Regions from separate parts of the Martinezella sp. CNPSo 3959 genome, predicted to be linked through region 2. Evidence: predicted binding sites of a transcription regulator. Region 2 holds the regulator's gene; each other region holds the start of a gene.
The links. Region 2 encodes PhoB, which activates phosphate uptake and scavenging genes when phosphate is short. Its sites were predicted from a motif close to TGTCATNNANCTGTCAT; they were not measured.

Region 1 (5,108 bases), on a different contig from region 2:
GCGTTTCTTGATCGACCGGTCCTAACCGATGAGCAGCTCGGAGGCGAAATGCATGAAGAAAACCAATGAGGTTTACATTTGAAATCGGGCGTTCGAAAATTTGTATTTCGCGATCTTCAGAAAATCGATGGCTACATCGACCCACCGGATGCGCTTGTCTTCCTGTCGTTGATCGAAAAGCAAAGACAGGAGAAACTTTACGGCGGCCTTGCCGAAATCGGGGTTTATTACGGGCGGTCCTATTTTTTGCTTCGCAAGATCAGTGCACCCGACGACAATGTGCTTGCGATCGATCTTTTCGACATAGAAGCGGATGGGGCGCAATATCAACGCTTTCTCGACAACGGAAGATCACTGGGCATTCCCGTTGATGAGGACCTCGTTATAACAGGCGATAGTACCGGGCTCGATCCGCAGGCTATCATCGATAGGGTTGGGCAGGTTCGTTTTTTCAGCATCGATGGTGGACATTTGCTTCGCCATATCGTTGCCGACAGCCGGTTGGCGAAGAGCGTACTGGCCGATCACGGCATCATCGCCTTCGACGACACCTTCAATCCGGCCTGGCCGGAGGTGACGGTCGGCGTCTCCGATTTTCTGCGCAGGAACAGCGATACCTTTGCCGCCTTCTGCATGACGAAGTATAAGACCTACGTCTGCCGGCGGGATTTTCATGAGTTCTATCGGGCCGCGCTTGGCAGGGCACGACATCTCCTGCCGTTTGAGCATGCGGAGATGGATTTTCTTGGCTCGAAAGTCCTCAGGCTGCACGATCCCATCAACCGGAGGGTTGCTTATGAGCTCTTGCGGCGGCTGGGCTTGGGCGCCATATCCGAATGGGCCTATCGCCCAGCCTGACCTTGAGCCGGTCAGGCTTGCCGGCGGTGGAATGAGAGCGATTTCGTTTTCAAGTAATTCTTCAGAGGGGCCGCCAGAGGCGGACCCCTCATCGGTCTTGATCAGTAGATTTCCGGCACGTACATTTCCGGCGGCACCGGCGTACGGTGATAGTCTGCATTGCGCATGCGCTCCGGCAGCACGATTTCCGGCTTCGGTACGCTTTCGTAGGGGATCTGGCCCAGAAGATGGGCGATGCAGTTGAGGCGAGCTTTCTTCTTGTCGACGGCATGGACGACCCACCACGGCGCTTCCGGAATATGGGTGCGCTCCAACATCTCTTCCTTGGCCTTGGTATATTCTTCCCAATGCACGCGGCTCTGGAGGTCCATCGGCGAAAGCTTCCACTGCTTCAGTGGGTCCTGAATGCGCATGTTGAAGCGGAATTCCTGCTCCTCGTCGGTGATCGAGAACCAGTATTTCAGGAGAATGATGCCAGAGCGAACCAGCATGCGCTCGAAATCCGGCACGGAGCGGAAGAACTCTTCCAGCTCCTCAGGCGAGCAGAAGCCCATGACGCGTTCGACACCGGCGCGGTTATACCAGCTGCGATCGAACAGCACCATTTCGCCTGCTGTCGGCAGGTGGGCGGCGTAGCGCTGGAAATACCATTGATGCCGCTCGCGCTCGGTCGGAGCCGGCAGTGCGACCACGCGGCAGACGCGCGGATTGAGGCGCTGGGTGACACGCTTGATGGCGCCGCCCTTGCCGGCGGAATCTCGGCCCTCGAACAGTACGACGACCTTCAGCTTCTTGTACTGCACCCAATCCTGCAGGCGCACCAACTCGTGCTGAAGGCGAAAGAGTTCGCGGAAATAGACGCGGCGATCGAGCGCCGCTTCGCCTTCGCCGATAAGGCCCTCTGCGACCAACTCGTCCAGCCGGTCCTCTTCGAGCTGCATCTCCAGCTCTTCGTCAAAGCTGTCGACGATCTCATCCTTGATGCGGCTGAGTGGGTCCTGGGTTTCATCGGTCATTGTGCGCCTCCTGCTCTGTTTTCATGTTGATGCTGCAGCTTAGAGCGTGATGCCGAAAAGTGTTGACAGTTTTCGGACGACATCCGGCTCTAGGGGCCGCAGAAAGCCGGCACGCTGCTCAAGCACGTACCGGCTATGGTTCGCATCACTCAGCGGTCCAGCCGCCGTCGACGGAAAGCGTCGTGCCGGTAATCTGCTTGGCGGCATCGCCGCAGAGGAAGACGGCGATGGCTGCGACTTCATCGACGGTCACGAATTCCTTCGTCGGCTGGGCGGCGAGCAGCACATCATGCTTGACCTGCTCTTCCGTCATGTTGCGCGCCTTCATCGTCTCGGGGATCTGCTTCTCGACGAGCGGCGTCCAGACATAGCCGGGCGCGATGGAGTTGACGGTCACGCCGTTCTGGGCGGCTTCCAGTGCGATCGTCTTGGTGAGACCGGTAATGCCGTGCTTGGCCGAAACATAGGCAGACTTGAAAGGCGAGGCGACAAGGGCATGCGCCGAGGACGTGTTGATGATGCGGCCCCATTTGCGTGCCTTCATGCCGGGGATGGCAGCCTTGATGGCATAGAAGGCTGCAAGCAGGTTGATGCGGATGATCGCTTCCCACTTGTCGTCGGGAAATTCCTCGATCGGGGCAACGAACTGGATGCCGGCATTGTTGACGAGAATATCGAGGCTGCCGAAGGCTTCCTCGGCTTCGCGCACCATGGATGTCACTTCTTCGCCATTCATCATATTGGCGCCTGAATAGCGGCACTTCACACCGAAATCGGCTTCGATTGCGGCACGTTCCTTTTCGATTGCATCGGCATCGCCAAGGCCGTTGATCGTCACATTCGCACCTTCAGCGGCAAAGGCACGGGCGATCGCAAGCCCGATACCGCTCGTCGAACCGGTGACCAGCGCATTCTTCGAAGTCAACGAACCCATGATGCTACTCCTGCAATCTTTGTGACATGGTTGGGTAAGGGAAATGCTCAACGTGAACGCACACTGCCAGCCCGATATGTCGCTTTGATAACAGTGCAATTTGCAGTGAGCCGCGGGCTTTCGTCCCCTGACACTTCACTGTCATGCAACCGTGCAAGTTTTCGCTCCGGTGCCGGCGATTTCCTCCAACGACGGAAGATACGATGAAGGTCGAAGACATTCTCAAGCATGCCTATGCGATGCCGCTGACCAATCCCTCCTATCCTCCGGGGCCCTATCGGTTCTTCGATCGCGAATATATCATCATCACCTACCGCACCTCGCGCGAGGCGCTTGAGGCCGTCGTGCCCGCGCCGCTCGAAATCGACGAGCCGCTGGTGAAATACGAATTCATCCGCATGCCCGATTCCACCGGCTTCGGCGATTATACCGAGACCGGACAGGTGATCCCGGTGACCTATCGTGGACAAAAGGGCGGCTATGTCCACTCCATGTATCTGGATGACGATGCGCCGATCACCGGCGGCCGCGAGATCTGGGGTTTTCCGAAGAAGCTTGCCAGCCCGAAGATCGTCAACGAGGGCGAGGTCATCGTCGGCACGCTGCATTATGGCAGCGTCCTTTGCGCCACGGGAACGATGGGTTACAAGCACAAGCCGATCGACCAGGGACCGCTTCTGTCCGCTCTCTCGGAACCTAACTTCCTGATCAAGATCGTGCCGCATGTCGATGCCACCCCGCGCATCTGCGAGCTTGTGCGCTACTACTTGACCGATATCGCCATCAAGGAAGCCTGGACTTCGCCGGCTGCCCTCGATCTTCGGCCGCATGTCATGGCCGACGTCGCACGGCTGCCTGTGCTGGAAGTGGTTTCCGCAGTTCATTTCACCGCCGATCTGACGCTCGGCCTCGGCGAAGTCGTTCACGACTATCTCGCAGAGCGCAGATAACCAAACCTCATTGCTATTTCATGCTGGAGACGGATCGTGCTTGAACGAAACACCAAGGCCGCAGCCCCGACTATCCCGGAAATTGCCGCTCAATATGATCGCGTCGCCCTGGTTTTCCAGGGGGGCGGCGCGCTCGGCGCCTATCAGGCTGGCGTTTACGAAGCGCTTGCCGAAGCGGGATGCGAGCCGACCTGGCTTTCCGGCGTCTCGATCGGCGCGGTCAATGCCGCGATCATCGCCGGCAACGAGCCTGGTCGGCGGCTGCAGCGTCTGGAGCAATTCTGGCAGATCATCTCCGGCCGCAAGATCTGGGCCTATACGCCCGAAGGTGATTTCTTTCGCGATATCCGCAACCGCACCAGCTCGTGGATGACGATGACCATGGGCCAGCCCGGCTTCTTCAAGCCGCGCTTTCCCAATCCCTGGCTGGAGCTGCCGGGTGCGGAAGGTGCCACCAGCTTCTATGACTCGGCAGAGCTCAAGAAGACGCTGGAAATGCTGATCGATTTCGACGTGCTGAACGATGGCAAGAAGCGCTTCAGCGTCGGTGCGGTGAATGTCCGCACCGGCAACTTTGTCTATTTCGACACCGACAATATGCGCATCGGCCCCGAGCACATCATGGCAAGTGGCGCGCTGCCGCCGGCACTCCCGTCCATCCGCATCGAGGGCGAATATTACTGGGACGGCGGCATCGTCTCCAACACGCCATTGCAATATCTGCTCGATCAGGAAGAAGACCGCAGTTCGCTCGTCTTCCAGGTCGATCTGTTCAGCGCGCGCGGCGTCCTGCCGCGCAGCATGCCAGATGTCCTTTCACGCCATAAAGACATCATGTATTCGAGCCGCACGCGGCAGAACACCGATAATTTCAAGCGCATCCATGGACTGAAGATGAAGCTTCTGGGTGCGCTGAAGCGTGTCCCCAGGGATCAGCTGACCGCGGAAGAGGAAGAACTGATCGCCGATTATTCCGATGCCGGTGTCGTCAACATTGTGCACCTGATCTATCAGCACAAGAACTACGAAGGTCACGCCAAGGATTACGAGTTCTCTGGCACCTCGATGCGAGAGCACTGGGATATGGGCCTCGAGGATACGAAGCGGACGCTGCGTCACACCGACTGGCTGTTGCCGCCGTTTACCGACGACGCCGTCGCTATCCACGATCTGCACCGGGAAGATCCGGCCTGAGGTCTGTTGCGCTAGATCGCTACCGCAGACGATTGCGCCGATCCGGGGAGATTTTCAGGGTTCGCTCTGCCGCGATGGTTTTGCTCAACAAAGCCCGCTTTGGTGGGAGGCTGTTTCCTGCTCATCGAAACCATGTGTTTCTCCTGGCATGCTGTC
Region 2 (5,108 bases):
CGATGATGTCAGGAAAACGATCCTTGAGCGAGGCGAGCCCCTGGCGGAAGACCAGCGAGACATCGCGCACATGCTGCAGGAAGCCTTCGGCAAGCACGATATCGAGAACCGCATTGCCGACTGCCATGGCAAGCGGATTGCCGCCATAGGTCGAGCCATGCGTGCCGGCCTTCATGCCGGAAGCAGCTTCTGCCGTCGCAAGGCACGCACCGAGCGGGAAACCGCCGCCGATACCCTTGGCGACCGCCATGATGTCAGGCTTGATGCCGGACCATTCATGGGCAAAGAGCTTGCCGGTACGGCCGACACCGCACTGAACTTCGTCGAGGATCAAAAGCAGGCCGTGCTCATCGCAGATCTCCCGCAGCCCCCGCAGGAATTCGTTGGTCGCCGGGCGGATGCCGCCCTCGCCCTGAACCGGCTCGATCAGGATCGCAGCCGTCGCATCCGTGATGGCGGCGCGCACGGCATCGAGATCGCCGAACTCCACCTGGTCGAAGCCCGGTGCCTTCGGGCCGAAGCCTTCGATATACTTCTCCTGGCCACCGGCGGCGATCGTTGCGATGGTGCGGCCGTGGAAGGCGCCTTCGAAGGTGATGATATGGAACTTCTCGGGATGCCCCTTGGCGAACTGATAGCGCCGCGCAGTCTTGATGGCGCACTCCAGCGCCTCCGCGCCCGAATTGGTGAAGAACACCTTGTCGGCGAAGGTCACCTCCGTCAGCCGCTTCGACAGCTTCTCCTGGCCGGGCACCTCATAGAGGTTGGACAGGTGCCAGACCTTGTCGGCCTGCGCCTTCAGCTCGGCGACAAGATGGGGATGAGCATGACCGAGCGAATTGACCGCGACGCCGGCTGCGAAATCGAGGTAGCGTTCGCCATTCTCAGTGACCAGCCAGACGCCCTCGCCTCGCTCGAACCGCAGCGGAGCGCGCAAGTAGGTGTCGTAAAGCGGCGTGGTCTCGGCCATGGCCATATCTCCTGATCACAACTTTAAGGACCGATCGCTTCCATTTGATGAAACGGGTCCGAAAAAATCAAAAATGCCGCCTTGCGGCGGCTTGGGCACTATTGATGTTTTGCACCGCGATGTCAACAAAACTGCCGTTTTAGCAGGTGCGAGAAAACGCTTGCCGGCAAAAGAGATGCATCGGGCGGCGCCTATGGCAGAAATGCCACGCCCGGACAGCAAGTTGGGGAAAACCTCGAAATCGATTCCTCAAGATTCCCGCGACTCTTGTCACGGAGTCAGCCTCACACTAGGTTAAAAACCAATTGCTAGACTGCATGCGGCGGAACTAGTCACCACAATTTTAGAGCGTTTCGCGCCTCGATACCATGCGAGGCAATGGTGAGGGATTCTGCCATCGGAAACGCGACAGCGGAGACAGGGCATGAATTGGACAGACGAACGCGTCGAGAAGCTGAAAAAGCTATGGTCCGAAGGATTGAGCGCCAGCCAGATCGCTGCGCAGCTCGGTGGCGTGAGCCGTAATGCCGTTATCGGCAAGGTACATCGCCTGAACCTCCCCGGCCGAGCGAAGGCGGGCGGCACGACAACCGCAGCGCGCACGCCGAAGCGAAGCGCAGCGGCACCTCGCGCTGCGACCTACGGATCGCGCGTTGCTACCCGCACGGTGGTTGCCCGCCAGCAGGGCGCAACCATGCTGAAGGAAGAGATCGAGATCGATTCCGTCAATGAAATCCAGTATCGCCCGGCATCGAACGTCGTCGTTCCGATCTCCCGCCGCCTCGGCCTGACGGAACTGACGGAGCGCACCTGCAAGTGGCCGGTCGGCGATCCGCTGAAGGACGATTTCCATTTCTGCGGCAACGAAAGCCCAGATTCATCGCCTTACTGCACCTACCATCAGCGCCTGGCCTACCAGCCGGTGCATGAACGCCGTCGGCCAGCGCAACCACGCGGCTGAGACGCGCCATCGATGAGATAAAAGAAACGGGCCCTTGGGGCCTGTTTTCTGTTTCCGCCGCTATGTTGAATGCCTGATCGGGGATACCCGATCAGGCCTCCATGGAGTAGCCCGCGCCGCGAACGGTGCGGATGACATCCTGCATATTGGAGAAATTGAGCGCCTTGCGCAGGCGGCCGACATGGACGTCGACCGTGCGTTCGTCGACGTAGATATCGTGACCCCATACGCCGTCCAGCAGCTGCGAACGCGAGAAGACGCGGCCCGGCGAGGACATCAGGAACTCCAGCAGGCGGAATTCCGTGGGCCCCAGCCGCACTTCGCGGCTCTTGCGGTGGACGCGATGGGTTTCGCGATCCAGCTCGATATCGCCGCAGCGCAGCACCGTGGAGAGAACCTCCGGGCGGGCACGCCGCAGCATCGCCTTGACGCGGGCCATCAGCTCCGGCGTCGAGAACGGCTTGACGACATAATCGTCCGCGCCGGTCGAAAGCCCGCGCACGCGCTCGCTTTCCTCGCCGCGCGCCGTCAGCATGATGATCGGCAGACGCTCCGTCTCCGGCCGCATACGCAGCCGGCGGCAGAGCTCGATGCCGGACACGCCGGGGAGCATCCAGTCGAGGATCAGGAGATCGGGGATGCGCTCCTGGAGACGCAGCTCGGCCTCATCGCCTCTGAGGATCGTGTCTACCTCGAAGCCTTCGGCCTCAAGATTGTAGCGCAGCAGAACGCTGAGCGCTTCCTCGTCTTCTACAACAGCAACTCTCGGAACCATGCGCCTATGGTCTCCTTTCTTCGCTTTCGGATTATTCCGTCACTGCGCCGACGGTATTGGCGGTATCGTCCTTCGGGCGCTCGCCTTCCGGCTGCGCGCCCGTCGCCATGTAATAGATCGTCTCGGCGATGTTGGTGGCATGATCGCCGATGCGCTCGATGTTCTTGGCGCAGAAAAGAAGATGCGTGCAGGTGGTGATGTTGCGCGGATCTTCCATCATGTAGGTCAGCATCTCGCGAAAGAGCGAGGTGTACATGGCGTCGATTTCCTCGTCGCGTTCGCGGATCGACACGGCCTTGTCCGGCGAGCGGGTCGCGTAGACATCCAGAACTTCCTTGAGCTGGCTCAGCGCCAGTTCGGAGAGATGCTCGATGCCGCGAGCGAGACGGCGCGGGACACCGGTGCCCTGGACGGCGATGACGCGCTTTGCGGTGTTCTTGCCGAGATCGCCGACGCGCTCCAGATCGGAGGCGATGCGGATCGAGCCCATGATTTCACGCAGGTCAGCCGCCATCGGCTGACGGCGGGCGATGGTGACGATCGCCTTGTCGCCGACTTCGCGCTCGGCATGATCGAGAACGACGTCGTCGGAGATGACCTTCTGGGCCAGGGCAGTGTCGCTGTTGACCAGCGCGCGTACGCTGTCGCTAACCATCTGCTCTGCCAGGCCGCCCATTTCAGCAATGCGGCGCGTCAGGAACTTCAGGTCTTCGTCATAGGCAGAGAGAATGTGAGTGGAGACCATTTTTCTATCCTCAAGGTGAACTGTGTGAAATGAGCCGCGCGCCTGACATCATCAACCAAAACGGCCCATGATGTAATCCTGCGTGCGGAAATCGTCGGGATTGGTGAACATCTTATCGGTGTCGTTCTCCTCGACCAGGTGGCCGAGATGGAACATTGCGGTACGCTGCGAGACGCGGGCTGCCTGCTGCATGGAGTGCGTCACGATGACGATGGTGAAATTCTCCCGCAGTTCGTGGATGAGATCCTCAACCTTGGCGGTTGCGATGGGGTCGAGCGCCGAGCATGGCTCGTCCATCAGGATGACTTCCGGACTGACCGCGACGGCGCGGGCGATGCACAGACGCTGCTGCTGACCGCCGGACAGGCTCGTGCCGGCATCATGGAGCCGATCCTTCACCTCGCCCCAGAGACCGGCCTTCTGAAGACTGCGCTCGACGATATGCTCGAGATCGGCCTTTGAGCGATGCAGGCCATGGATGCGCGGGCCGTAGGCGACGTTCTCATAGATGGACTTCGGAAACGGGTTGGGCTTCTGGAAGACCATGCCGACGCGGGCGCGCAACTCCACCACGTCGATGCTGTCGTCGTAGACATCCTGATCGTCGAGCGTGATCTTGCCGGTGACGCGGCAGGTCTCGATCGTATCGTTCATGCGATTGAGGCAGCGCAGGAAGGTGGACTTGCCGCAACCGGAAGGGCCGATCAAAGCCGTAACCGTATTCGCGCGGATCTTCAAATTGACGTCAAAGAGCGCCCGCTTGTCGCCGTAGAACACAGAAACGTCCTGGCCGATCATCTTGTAGGGGATCGTCATCATCTTCCTGGACAATGCTTTTTCGCTGGCGGCTTCCGTCATCATGTTCATTTCGTGCGCCCTCCCTTACCAGCGCCGCTCAAAGCGGCGGCGCAGCAGGATGGCGCCGATGTTCATCGCGACGAGGAAGAAGAGAAGCACGATGATGGCACCCGACGTCCTTTCGACAAAGGCCCGCTCGGCTTCGCTCGCCCACATGTAGATCTGCACCGGCAGCGCCGTCGAAGGTTCGAGCGGCGATGCCGGATAGTTGGCGACGAAAGCGACCATGCCGATCAGAAGCAGCGGCGCAGTCTCGCCAAGCGCGTGCGCAAGCCCGAGGATCGTGCCCGTCAGAATGCCCGGCATCGCAAGCGGCAACACGTGATGGAAGACCATCTGCATGCGCGATGCACCAAGACCGAGCGCCGCGCTGCGGATCGACGGCGGTACGGCCCGCAGCGCCGAGCGTGTGGCGATAATGATCATCGGCAGCGTCATCAGGCTCAGCACGAGACCGCCGACCAGCGAGGCAGAGCGTGGCAGTCCCATCATGTTGATGAAGACCGAGAGACCCAGCAGGCCGTAGACGATCGATGGGACGGCCGCGAGATTGTTGATGTTGACCTCGATCAGGTCCGTCAGCCGGTTCTTCGGTGCGAACTCCTCCAGATAGATCGAGGCGGCGACGCCGACCGGCAAGGCAAGCACGAGAACGGTCAGCATCAGGTAGAACGAGCCGATCAGAGCGACGCCGAGCCCGGCGGCTTCGGGTCGGCTCGAGTTGCCCGACAGGAAGAGACCGCTGTTGAAGGCCTTGTAAAGCGCACCGCTTTCGCTGAGTTGCTTCATCCAGGCGACC
Region 3 (5,108 bases), on a different contig from region 2:
GCCGTTCTCGCCTCGCTGGCGATTGGAGCAGGCGTCGCTCGAGGTACCATCAGCGCCGAAAATGAACAGGAAATGGTGCGCCATCTCGTCGAGATGCCGCGTATCATGGCGAATGTTCTGAATATCATCCAGCCGCAGATGGAAAGCCTGTCGCGCGAGATCTCAAAGTTCAAGGATGTGCTCTATCTCGGCCGCGGCACCAGCTTCCCGCTTGCCATGGAAGGCGCGCTGAAGCTCAAGGAGATTTCCTACATCCACGCAGAGGGCTATGCGGCCGGCGAATTGAAGCATGGGCCGATTGCGCTGATCGACGAGAACATGCCCGTTATCGTCATCGCTCCGCATGACCGCTTCTTCGATAAGACCGTTTCCAACATGCAGGAAGTTGCGGCTCGTGGCGGTCGAATCATCTTCATCACGGATGAAATTGGCGCGGCCGCATCGACATTGCCGACCATGGCGACCATTACCTTGCCCATCGTGGACGAGATCATCGCGCCGATCATCTTTTCGCTGCCGATTCAATTGCTTGCCTATCATACGGCCGTGTTCATGGGCACGGATGTCGATCAGCCCCGCAATCTCGCCAAGTCGGTCACCGTGGAATAAGATTCCTTCCGCCGCGCATTCGCCGTCACGTCCTCGTGAGTCGATCGCTTGTTCGGCTCACAGACGCGGCTGCCGGGTTGTATGCCGCGCCAATTTCTGGCACGATTCGCCCACGGAGATGGTGGGGAGGGTTTGCCGGGAAGCGGTAGCGACGGGACGGAGTTTTCGAGCGGCGAATGACTGAAAAACTCATCAAAATGTCCGTGACGACGCGGATCAGAAACAATTTCCTGGCCGGCCTGATTATCTGTGCCCCGATCGCCATTACACTATGGCTGACTTGGTCCGTCGTCCATTGGGCCGATAGCTGGGTTCGCCCCTATATTCCCGCGCGCTACGATCCCGAGAGCTATCTGAACTTCGCTGTGCCCGGTACGGGCCTGGTGATTGCGATGATCTTCATCACGATTGTCGGCTTTCTGGCCAAGAACCTGATCGGTCAGAGCATCGTCCGTTTCGGTGAGTCGATCGTCAATCGCGTGCCGCTGGTGCGAACCATTTACAAGAGCGTCAAGCAGATCTTCGAGACAGTGCTGAAGGAGCAGGGCACATCCTTCAAGAAGGTGGGGCTGATCGAATATCCAAGCCCCGGCCTCTGGTCTATGGTCTTCATATCGACGGATGCCAAGGGCGAGATCGCTTCGAAATTCAATGCCATGGGTCAGGACATGGTGGCGGTTTTCCTGCCGCCGACGCCGGTGCCGACGGCCGGCTTCCTTGTCTTCGTTCCGCGCGAAAAGATCACGGTGCTCGATATGAGCCCTGAAGATGGCGCTAAGCTGCTGATCTCAGGCGGCCTTGTGTCGCCGGAATACAAGGAACTAGTCGCAGCCAAGAAACTGCAGCAGCCGATTCCGATGGACTCCTTGAGCTAGAATTGCTCATCTTCCAATGGTTGGATCAATAGCTTCGCGTTTTGCGCGAATTGTCATGCCTCTATCATATTGACGCCTTAGATCGTCAGTCGGGGCAGATAATCGCATGTATCTCAGCATCGAATGTTCGGGGCACCGGCGCCGGACTGCAGTTCTTAGCGCGGTCCGAAAACGCGCCGGAGATAAATGCCATTGTCTCCGCAAATGTTTTCATCAGGAGGATATTGTCTTGAGCTATATGCGTTCGAAGAGCTTGCCGCTGCTGTCGGCGGCGCTTGCCACATTTGTTTTCACGGCTCCGATGCCGGCGCTGGCGGATAATTCCGTGACGGTCGAAGGCGTGACGCTCGTCAACAAGGGCCGCGTCGCGGTCGGCCGCATCCCGGCCAATCTGCGCGATAAGTTCGGCGAGACCTTCGGTTCCGGTTCGGGCATGTCGATCGATACCAAGAGCTGGGTTCGCAATGCCGATGGCACCTACAACGGCTCGCTATGGCTGCTGCCGGACCGCGGCTATAATGTCGCCGGAACCACGGATTACCGCGGGCGTCTCAACACCATCGATATCAAGCTGACGCCGGTTGCCCCCGGTGCAACACCTCCAGCCGGCCAGGAACAGTCGGGCGTCGAAGCCAAGCTCGTGGATACGCTGCTGTTGAAAGACAACAAAGGCAACGAAACCACTGGCCTTGATCCAGCCAACAGCGTTCGCCAGGCGGAAGGCGGCATGCCGCTTTTGCCGCAAGCACCGAACGGCAAGATCTCGCTCGATAACGAAGCCATTGCCCGACTGCCCGATGGTTCGATGTTCATCAGCGATGAATACGGTCCCTATATCTACCGTTTCTCGGCGGATGGGCTGATGATCTCGGCTACGGCACCGCCGGCCGCGTTTCTGCCGATCCGCCACGGCGCAGTGAATTTCTCCTCGAACAATCCAGGCCCGGGCGAAGCCGCGCCCGATCCGAAGGATCCGACCAGCGGACGCCAAAATAATCAGGGCTTCGAGGGCATGTCTCTGACCCCGGACGGCAAGTTCCTGATCGTGGTGCTCCAGTCCGCAACCCGCCAGGATGGCGGCGATTCCAGCTCCACGCGCCAGAATACCCGCGCGCTGGTTTATGATGCCGCCGACCCTGCAAATCTGAAGCTGGTGCACGAATATGTTGTGCCTCTGCCGGTCTTCACCAATGACAAGGGCAAGACGGCTGTCGCCGCCCAAAGCGAAATCGTGGCGCTCTCACCGACAAGCTTCCTGATGCTGGCGCGCGATAGCAACAATGGCTACGGCCAGAAGGGCGATAAGTCGCTCTATCGCAGCGTTGTGGCTGTCGATGTTTCCGCTGCCACCGATATTGCCGGCGGCAAGTTCGACGGCGATGCAGCGGTCGCGCCGAAGGGCGTTCTTGATCCTTCGGTAAAGCCTGCGGCGGTCAGCAATTTCATCGATATCAACGACAGCGCCGATCTAGCGCGCTTTGGTTTGCATAACGGCGCACCGAACGACCGCAACAACCTCTCGGAAAAGTGGGAGGCCATGTCGATCGTCAGCGTTCAGGATCCGAAGCTGCCGGACGATTACTTCCTGTTTGTCGCCAACGACAACGACTTCATCACCCAGGATGGTTTCCAGGTCGGCGCTGCTTACAAGGATGATAGCGGCGCCGATGTCGATACCATGTTCCAGGTATTCCAGGTTACCATTCCGGGCCTTGCCGCCAAGTGATCTGATGAAACGCGGATGGATGCGGCTAACGCGTCCATCCGCCTACCCAGCTCGCAGGAAGCGGATCGCCTCATCGCGGCGGAAGAGATAGAGCAGGGTGCGTACCGCACTGCCACGCTCACTGGTCAGTTCCGGATCGCGCTCGATGAGATAGGCGGCATCCTTGCGAGCGATCTCGAGAAGATCGGCATGAGCCTCGAGGCTGGCGATACGGAAGCCCGGTGTGCCGGACTGGCGTGTCCCCAGAAGCTCACCTTCGCCGCGCAGCTTCAAGTCCTCCTCGGCAATGCGGAAGCCATCTTCGGTCTCTCGCATGATCGACAGCCGGGCATGCCCGGTTTCGCCGAGCGGGCCTTTGTAGAGCAGGATGCAGGTCGAGGCTTCGTCGCCGCGACCGACGCGCCCGCGCAACTGGTGAAGCTGCGCCAGGCCGAAACGTTCAGCGTGTTCGATGACCATGATCGTCGCATCCGGCACGTCGACGCCCACTTCGACGACCGTCGTAGCCACCAACAGACGGATCTCGCCATTCTTGAACGCCATCATCACGGCATCTTTTTCGGGGCCGCTCATGCGGCCATGGATTAAGCCGATGCCGGGGCCGAGCGCCTTGGTCAGCGTCTCATGCCGCTCCTCCACCGACATTAAATCTGATTCTTCGGATTCCTCCACAAGTGGGCATATCCAATAGGCTTTTTTGCCTTCCGCTAGCGCACTCCTTAGGCGCGCGACGATGTCGCCGGTTCGTTCATTCGGAATGGTGATCGTCTGGATCGGCTTTCGGCCCGCCGGCTTCTCAGTGAGCTTGGAAACATCCATGTCGCCAAAGGCGGCCAGCACTAGCGTCCGTGGGATCGGCGTTGCGGTCATGACGAGCATGTGGGGAGAGATACCCTTTGCGGTCAGGCGCAGGCGCTGGTGGACGCCGAAGCGGTGCTGCTCGTCGACCACAGCCAGCATCAGATTGGCATAGGCGACGCTATCCTGAAACAAAGCATGCGTGCCGATGATGATCTGCGCCTCGCCGGAAGCAATGCGCTCCAGGATCGCGTCGCGTTCCCGGCCCTTCGTGCGGCCTGTGAGAACTTCGACAGAAAGGTTTGCACTTGCTGCGAATTTTGAAATCGTGGCGAAGTGTTGTCGAGCAAGGATTTCGGTCGGAGCCATCAGCACGGCCTGGCCGCCGCTTTCGATGACGGCGGCAATCGCCATCAACGCCACCAGCGTCTTGCCCGCGCCGACATCGCCCTGCAGCAGCCGGAGCATACGTTCGGTGCCTGCCATATCCTTGAGGATATCCGCAACCGCATCACGCTGGCTATTTGTCATAGAGAAAGGAACAGATTCCAGTATCTTGCCGCTGATTTCTCCAGTAGCCTGCACCGGCTGCCCCGCAACCTTGCGCAGCCTTTGGCGCACCAGCGAAAGCGACAATTGCCCCGCCAGGAATTCGTCATAGGCCAGCCGGCGGCGCGCGGGAGATTGCGGATCGATATCGGCCGCATCCCTAGGCGCATGCAGCATGTGGAAGGCATCGGAGATCGAGGGAAAGCCTTGCTTCTGCGTCAGGGCGATATCATCCCACTCGGGCAGCTGCGGGATGCGCGGCAATGCTGCCTCTATCGTCTTGCGCAGGAACTTCGGCGTAAGCCCGGCGGTTAGCGGATAGACCGGTTCGACCAGCGGCAGGTTTTCCGCCTCGCTCTCGCGCATAATATAATCCGGATGCACCATGGACGGCCGGCCGTTGAACCAGTCGACCTTGCCGCTGACGGTAACGGTTTCATCGATCGGCAGCTGCTTTTCGAGCCATTGCGCCTTGCCGCGGAAGAAGACCAGTGCAAGCTCGCCCGTCTCATCATGCAGATAGACGCGATAAGGCACGTTGCTGCGCGGAT
Region 4 (5,108 bases), on a different contig from region 2:
ACGCTTGTAGCGGGCAACGACATCGCCCATGGCGTAGTTACGCACATGGCCCATATGGATGCGGCCCGATGGATAGGGAAACATCTCTAGGACGTAATATTTCTCACGCGGATCGGCATTGTCTGTCACGAAGACCTTCTCTTCGTTCCATTTTTCCTGCCAGCGGGGCTCGGCATCGCGCGGATTATAACGTTCGCTAGTCATCTGTTCTTGTATTCCGGAAAATCATGGGGAGTAAGGCGTGACCTTCACCACGAAACCACCCAAGCGTCAAGTTTAGCAGCCGCAGCAAGTGCCTTATCTTGCAATGCAAAGCCGGATTCGGACGCATTCGCCCTTGGCAAAGCCCGCGAGCCTCATTACTGCAAAGTTTGAGAAGCAAGCCAAATATCGAGGCGAGAAGATGGAACTTCAAGAGCGCTTGGACGAAGTCCGTTCCCATATCGCGGCTGCCGAGCGTCAGGCCGGCCGAGCTGTCGGCTCTGTGCAGCTCGTTGCCGTTTCCAAGACCTTCGATGCCGATCAAATCCGCCCGGCAATTTCGGCCGGCCAGCGGGTGTTTGGCGAAAACCGTGTGCAGGAGAGCCAGGGCAAGTGGCCGGAGCTGAAGACCGAAACGCCCGGGATTGAGCTGCATCTAATCGGGCCGCTGCAATCGAACAAGGCCGCAGACGCCGTGGCGCTGTTCGACGTGATTGAAACCATTGACCGGGAAAAGATCGCGCGGGCCATTGCCGATGAAATCAAGCGGCAGGGCAAGGCCATTCGGCTCTACGTGCAGGTCAATACCGGGTTAGAGCCGCAAAAGGCTGGTATCGCGCCCGACGATACGGCTAGTTTCGTCGATCTCTGCCGCAAGGAGCTCGGGCTTTCCATCGAGGGCTTGATGTGCATCCCGCCCGCCGACGAAAATCCGGGGCCGCATTTTGCTCTACTTGCAAAGCTCGCCAAGCAGGCCGGCGTCGAAAAGCTCTCCATGGGCATGTCGAGCGATTACGAAATTGCAGTTGCCTTCGGCGCGACCAGTGTTCGCGTCGGCTCGGCGATTTTCGGCGCGCGATAGGCTAAAAAGCTCTGGCCGCTACTTTTTCCTGCGTTGTGCAGGATGGACGAGGCGGCGTAGCTGCACCATCGCCATCGGTGTCGACAGGCTTGCGGAATCGACAGCCAGTGTCAGCTCGTTGCTGCCGCGCTTGACGGCTCGTGCCAGCACCTCGAAGACACTGGCCGTCGTCAGCTGCAATGCCCGCTCCTCATCCATCCCCGAAAGCAGGCGCGACAGGAAGACGGCAGACAGGAGATCGCCGAGCCCATTCGGTGCGCCTTCGATGCTGCGATGCTCGGCAAGCAGCGCGTTTCGGCCGCTGAGATAGAGGTTCCCGATACCACCGGCCATCATCGGAACGGCGGACGTCACCAGCATGCGCGACGGTCCAAGCGCGAGCGCCGCCTCCATGATGGCGGTGTTATCCTCGAGCGGCGCTCCCGCCAGCCAGGCAAGCTCATAGCGGTTCGGCGTTGCGAGCGACGCCAGCGGGATCAGGTGGTCGCGGATCGCTTCCGCTGTCGCCTGCGGCACATAGAGCCCGCCGGCATCGCCGATGACGGGATCGCAGGCATAGAGGATATCCGGGTTTTTCTCCCGCAGAGCCTTCACCAGCCGGGCGACGGCATGCGCCTGGGCGGCGTTGCCGAAGTAGCCCGATAGCACCGCCTTGACCTCGGAAAGCCAGGGTGCGGCGATAAGATCGTCAATCGCATGGTCGAAATCGGCTTCGTTGAAGGTCAGGCGCGTCGAGCGGCCATGGCCGGGGTGCCATGGCAGAACGATGGTCGGCAGCGCCCAGACCGGATGGCCGAGTGTTTCCAGCGCAAAGACTGCGGCGCGATTGCCGACGGACCCTCGAACGACATGACTGGAAATGACGATAACGGCGCCGGCCGACACTTGCGACATGATTGTGCTTTCAGTTCAGGGCTTCAAACTGCAATTGCGCAAGTTGATGATCCCTTTCGCGGCACTCTGTCAACCGCCCTTCACAGAGTCATGAAAACCTCTGTTGACGAGTCGATTCCGCCAATTTCTCGCCAATTAAGCCTGTTTTTCATCAATATCGCCGCTTTCGGCAAGTTTTTTGAAAAAACCGACCAAAATCAGTCCGAAACGAACCAAATTCGCATTCTTTTTGCCAGTTTTTTCGCTAAACCTTCTGCTACTGTCGTCAGAATTCGAAAATCGGGAGGGATTTCATGGCGCCCAAGACTAATCCGAAACGGGAAAAACAGATCGAGGCGGCACGCAAGATTGCGGCGGCGACAGGCGAGGCACATCTCGATCCCGAAATCCTGTTTGGTCGGGCGAGCAATGACGACATGGAGCTTTACAGCCCGGAGATGCTGGCACTTGCCGCGGCGCATGCGGCCAAGGAGCTCGCAGCCTGGAGCGCCACGTCCCCTCGCGTCAGCATCGAGCAGGTCGGCGGTATCGAACCCGATGGCGTTGCCGTCTCGATCCTTTCGATCACCGACCACAATATGCCCTTCCTTTATGAATCGATCATGGGCGAAGTGACCAGCAGCTATCGCGATCTCTATATGGCGGTGCATCCGATCCTGGTCATCGAGAAGGGCAAGCAGCCGGATCTTTATTCCGCCGATCGCCCGAGCGATCCGGCCCATCGGGTTAGCCATATCCAGCTTCATCTCTCGCCCCTGACGACAGCGCAGGCGACCGATCTGACCAAGCGGATCCAGACCGTGCTCGATCAGACGCATCTTGCCGTTTCCGATTGGAAGCCGATGTTGTCGCGCCTCGATACCGTGATATCGGAACTATCGACCTATGAGGCTGCCGGCCGCCGCAAGAATGACCGCGATGAGGCGCTTGCCTTCCTTGCCTGGCTACGCGACGGCAATTTCACCTTCCTCGGCATGCGCGAATATGTCTATTCCGGCAAGGGCGCCAACGCCAAGGTCGAGCGGGATCGCGGCACCGGCCTCGGCATTCTCTCCAATCCGGATGTTCGCGTTCTCCGGCAGGGCAAGGACGCCGTCACCACGACGCCGGAAATCCTCGCCTTCCTCGACGGCCCGGATTTCCTGATCGTCACCAAGGCCAACGTCAAGTCGATCGTCCACCGCCGTGCCTATATGGATTATGTCGGCGTCAAGCGTTTCGATGCTGATGGCAACGTGACCGGCGAACTGCGCATCGTCGGCCTCTTCACATCGACGGCCTATACGAGCGCCGCCACCGAAGTGCCGTTGCTGCGTTCGAAGGTGCAGAAGGTCAAGGATCACTTCGGCTTCGACCCGACGAGCCACTCGGGTCGCACGCTCGAAAACACGCTGGAATCCTATCCCCGTGACGATCTCTTCCAGATCGACACGACGCTGCTGGCAAGCTTCGCCGAGCAGATCAACGACCTCACCGATCGGCCGCGCGTACGCGTATTGCCGCGTATCGACCATTTCGACCGCTTTGTCTCGGTCATCGTCTATGTCCCGCGCGAGGAGTATGATTCCGTCGTTCGTGAAAAGATCGGCAATTATCTGAAGACCATCTATGACGGCCGCGTCTCCGCCTATTACCCCGCCTTCCCGGAAGGCGGAGTGGCGCGCGTTCATTTCATTATTGGCCGCAGCGCGGGAAAGACGCCGCATGTTCCGCAAGCCAAGCTCGAAGAAGCGATCCGCGCCATAACGGCCCGCTGGGACGAACGCTTTGCCATGCTGGCGGGTCCAAAGGCGCCAAGCATTTCCGTCAGCCAGGCCTTCCAGGAAGCCTTCTCGCCGGAAGATGCCTTTGCCGACCTGCCTGATATCATTGCCACGGCCGGCACCGAGCCGATCCGTATCGGCTTCTATATCCGCAAGGATGAAGCGGGTGATATTCTCTCGCTGAAGATATTCCACGGCGATGGCAACCTGGCGCTGTCGCGCCGCGTGCCGCTGCTCGAAAATCTCGGTTTCAACGTTATCAGCGAGCGCACCTTCGATATCTATGTTACGGCTAAAGACGGCTCGACCGGCCATGTCGTCCTCCACGACATGGAGCTCGAAACCCGCAGCGGCCTGACGATCGATCTCGCTCGCCACGGCGCCGCTCTTGAAGAAGCCTTCCTCGCTGCCTTCGGCGGCACGATCGACAATGACGCTTTCAACCGGCTGATCGTCTCCGCCGATCTCTCAGCCCGTGAAACCAATGTGTTGCGCGCCTATTCTCGCTATCTGCGCCAGGCCGGTATTGCCTATTCGCAGGATTATATCGCCTCTACCCTGGATAAATATCCCGGGATTGCCGCCTCCCTCTTCCGCCTGTTTCACGACACGCTCGATCCGAAGCTCAGCGACAAGAGCCGCACGAAGAAGCTCCCGGAACTGCATGCTGCGATCGAAACCAAGCTTGCCGACGTTCCAAGCCTCGATGACGACCGCATCCTGCGCCGCTACGTCAACGCCATCGATGCAACGCTGCGCACCAATTACTTCCAGAAAAATGCCGACGGCACGCCGAAGGCCATGCTTGCCTTCAAGCTCGATCCGAAGCTGCTCGATGGCCTGCCCGAACCCCGGCCCTTCCGTGAAATCTTCGTCTATGGCGTCGAGGTGGAAGGTGTGCACCTGCGCTTCGGCAAGGTGGCGCGCGGCGGCCTGCGCTGGTCTGACCGTGCTGAAGACTATCGCACCGAAGTGCTGGGTCTCGTGAAGGCACAGCAGGTCAAGAACGCCGTTATCGTGCCCGTCGGCGCCAAGGGCGGCTTCTATCCGAAGAAGCTTCCAGTCGGCGGCAGCCGCGACGAGATATTCAACGCCGGCCGCGAAGCCTACAAGACCTATATCCGCACGCTGCTGTCGATCACCGACAACATTTCCGGCGCCGATATCATCCCGCCGGCCGATACGGTCCGGCTCGACGGCGACGACCCCTATTTCGTCGTTGCCGCCGACAAGGGCACTGCTACCTTCTCCGACACCGCCAATGCCCTGGCGCAGGAAGCCGGCTTCTGGCTCGACGATGCCTTTGCGTCAGGCGGCTCGGCCGGCTACGACCACAAGAAGATGGGCATCACCGCCCGCGGCGCGTGGGAAACCGTGAAGCGTCACTT

Region 1: a site for PhoB is predicted at 2,937-2,953, ahead of AC13RE_RS22635 (acetoacetate decarboxylase). Genes of this name have one in related genera too.
Region 3: a site for PhoB is predicted at 1,536-1,552, ahead of AC13RE_RS01200 (esterase-like activity of phytase family protein). Genes of this name have one in related genera too.
Region 4: a site for PhoB is predicted at 2,025-2,041, ahead of AC13RE_RS24390 (NAD-glutamate dehydrogenase). Genes of this name have one in related genera too.

Annotation. Positions count from the first base shown of each region.
Region 1 is NZ_JBXSOV010000013.1:22,495-27,602, reverse strand. It holds gene AC13RE_RS22650 (class I SAM-dependent methyltransferase) at 79-858, shown strand; gene ppk2 (polyphosphate kinase 2) at 960-1,874, opposite strand; gene AC13RE_RS22640 (3-hydroxybutyrate dehydrogenase) at 2,020-2,808, opposite strand; gene AC13RE_RS22635 (acetoacetate decarboxylase) at 3,012-3,758, shown strand; gene AC13RE_RS22630 (patatin-like phospholipase family protein) at 3,795-4,952, shown strand; gene AC13RE_RS22625 (ATP-binding protein) at 5,037-5,108, opposite strand, start outside.
Region 2 is NZ_JBXSOV010000004.1:27,812-32,919, reverse strand. It holds gene AC13RE_RS12595 (aspartate aminotransferase family protein) at 1-970, opposite strand, end outside; gene AC13RE_RS12590 (GcrA family cell cycle regulator) at 1,395-1,931, shown strand; gene phoB (phosphate regulon transcriptional regulator PhoB) at 2,023-2,706, opposite strand; gene phoU (phosphate signaling complex protein PhoU) at 2,738-3,451, opposite strand; gene pstB (phosphate ABC transporter ATP-binding protein PstB) at 3,503-4,318, opposite strand; gene pstA (phosphate ABC transporter permease PstA) at 4,334-5,108, opposite strand, start outside.
Region 3 is NZ_JBXSOV010000001.1:227,440-232,547, forward strand. It holds gene glmS (glutamine--fructose-6-phosphate transaminase (isomerizing)) at 1-609, shown strand, start outside; gene AC13RE_RS01195 (DUF502 domain-containing protein) at 786-1,484, shown strand; gene AC13RE_RS01200 (esterase-like activity of phytase family protein) at 1,723-3,210, shown strand; gene recG (ATP-dependent DNA helicase RecG) at 3,253-5,108, opposite strand, start outside.
Region 4 is NZ_JBXSOV010000015.1:61,231-66,338, reverse strand. It holds gene leuS (leucine--tRNA ligase) at 1-204, opposite strand, end outside; gene AC13RE_RS24400 (YggS family pyridoxal phosphate-dependent enzyme) at 404-1,063, shown strand; gene pdxY (pyridoxal kinase PdxY) at 1,082-1,957, opposite strand; gene AC13RE_RS24390 (NAD-glutamate dehydrogenase) at 2,251-5,108, shown strand, end outside.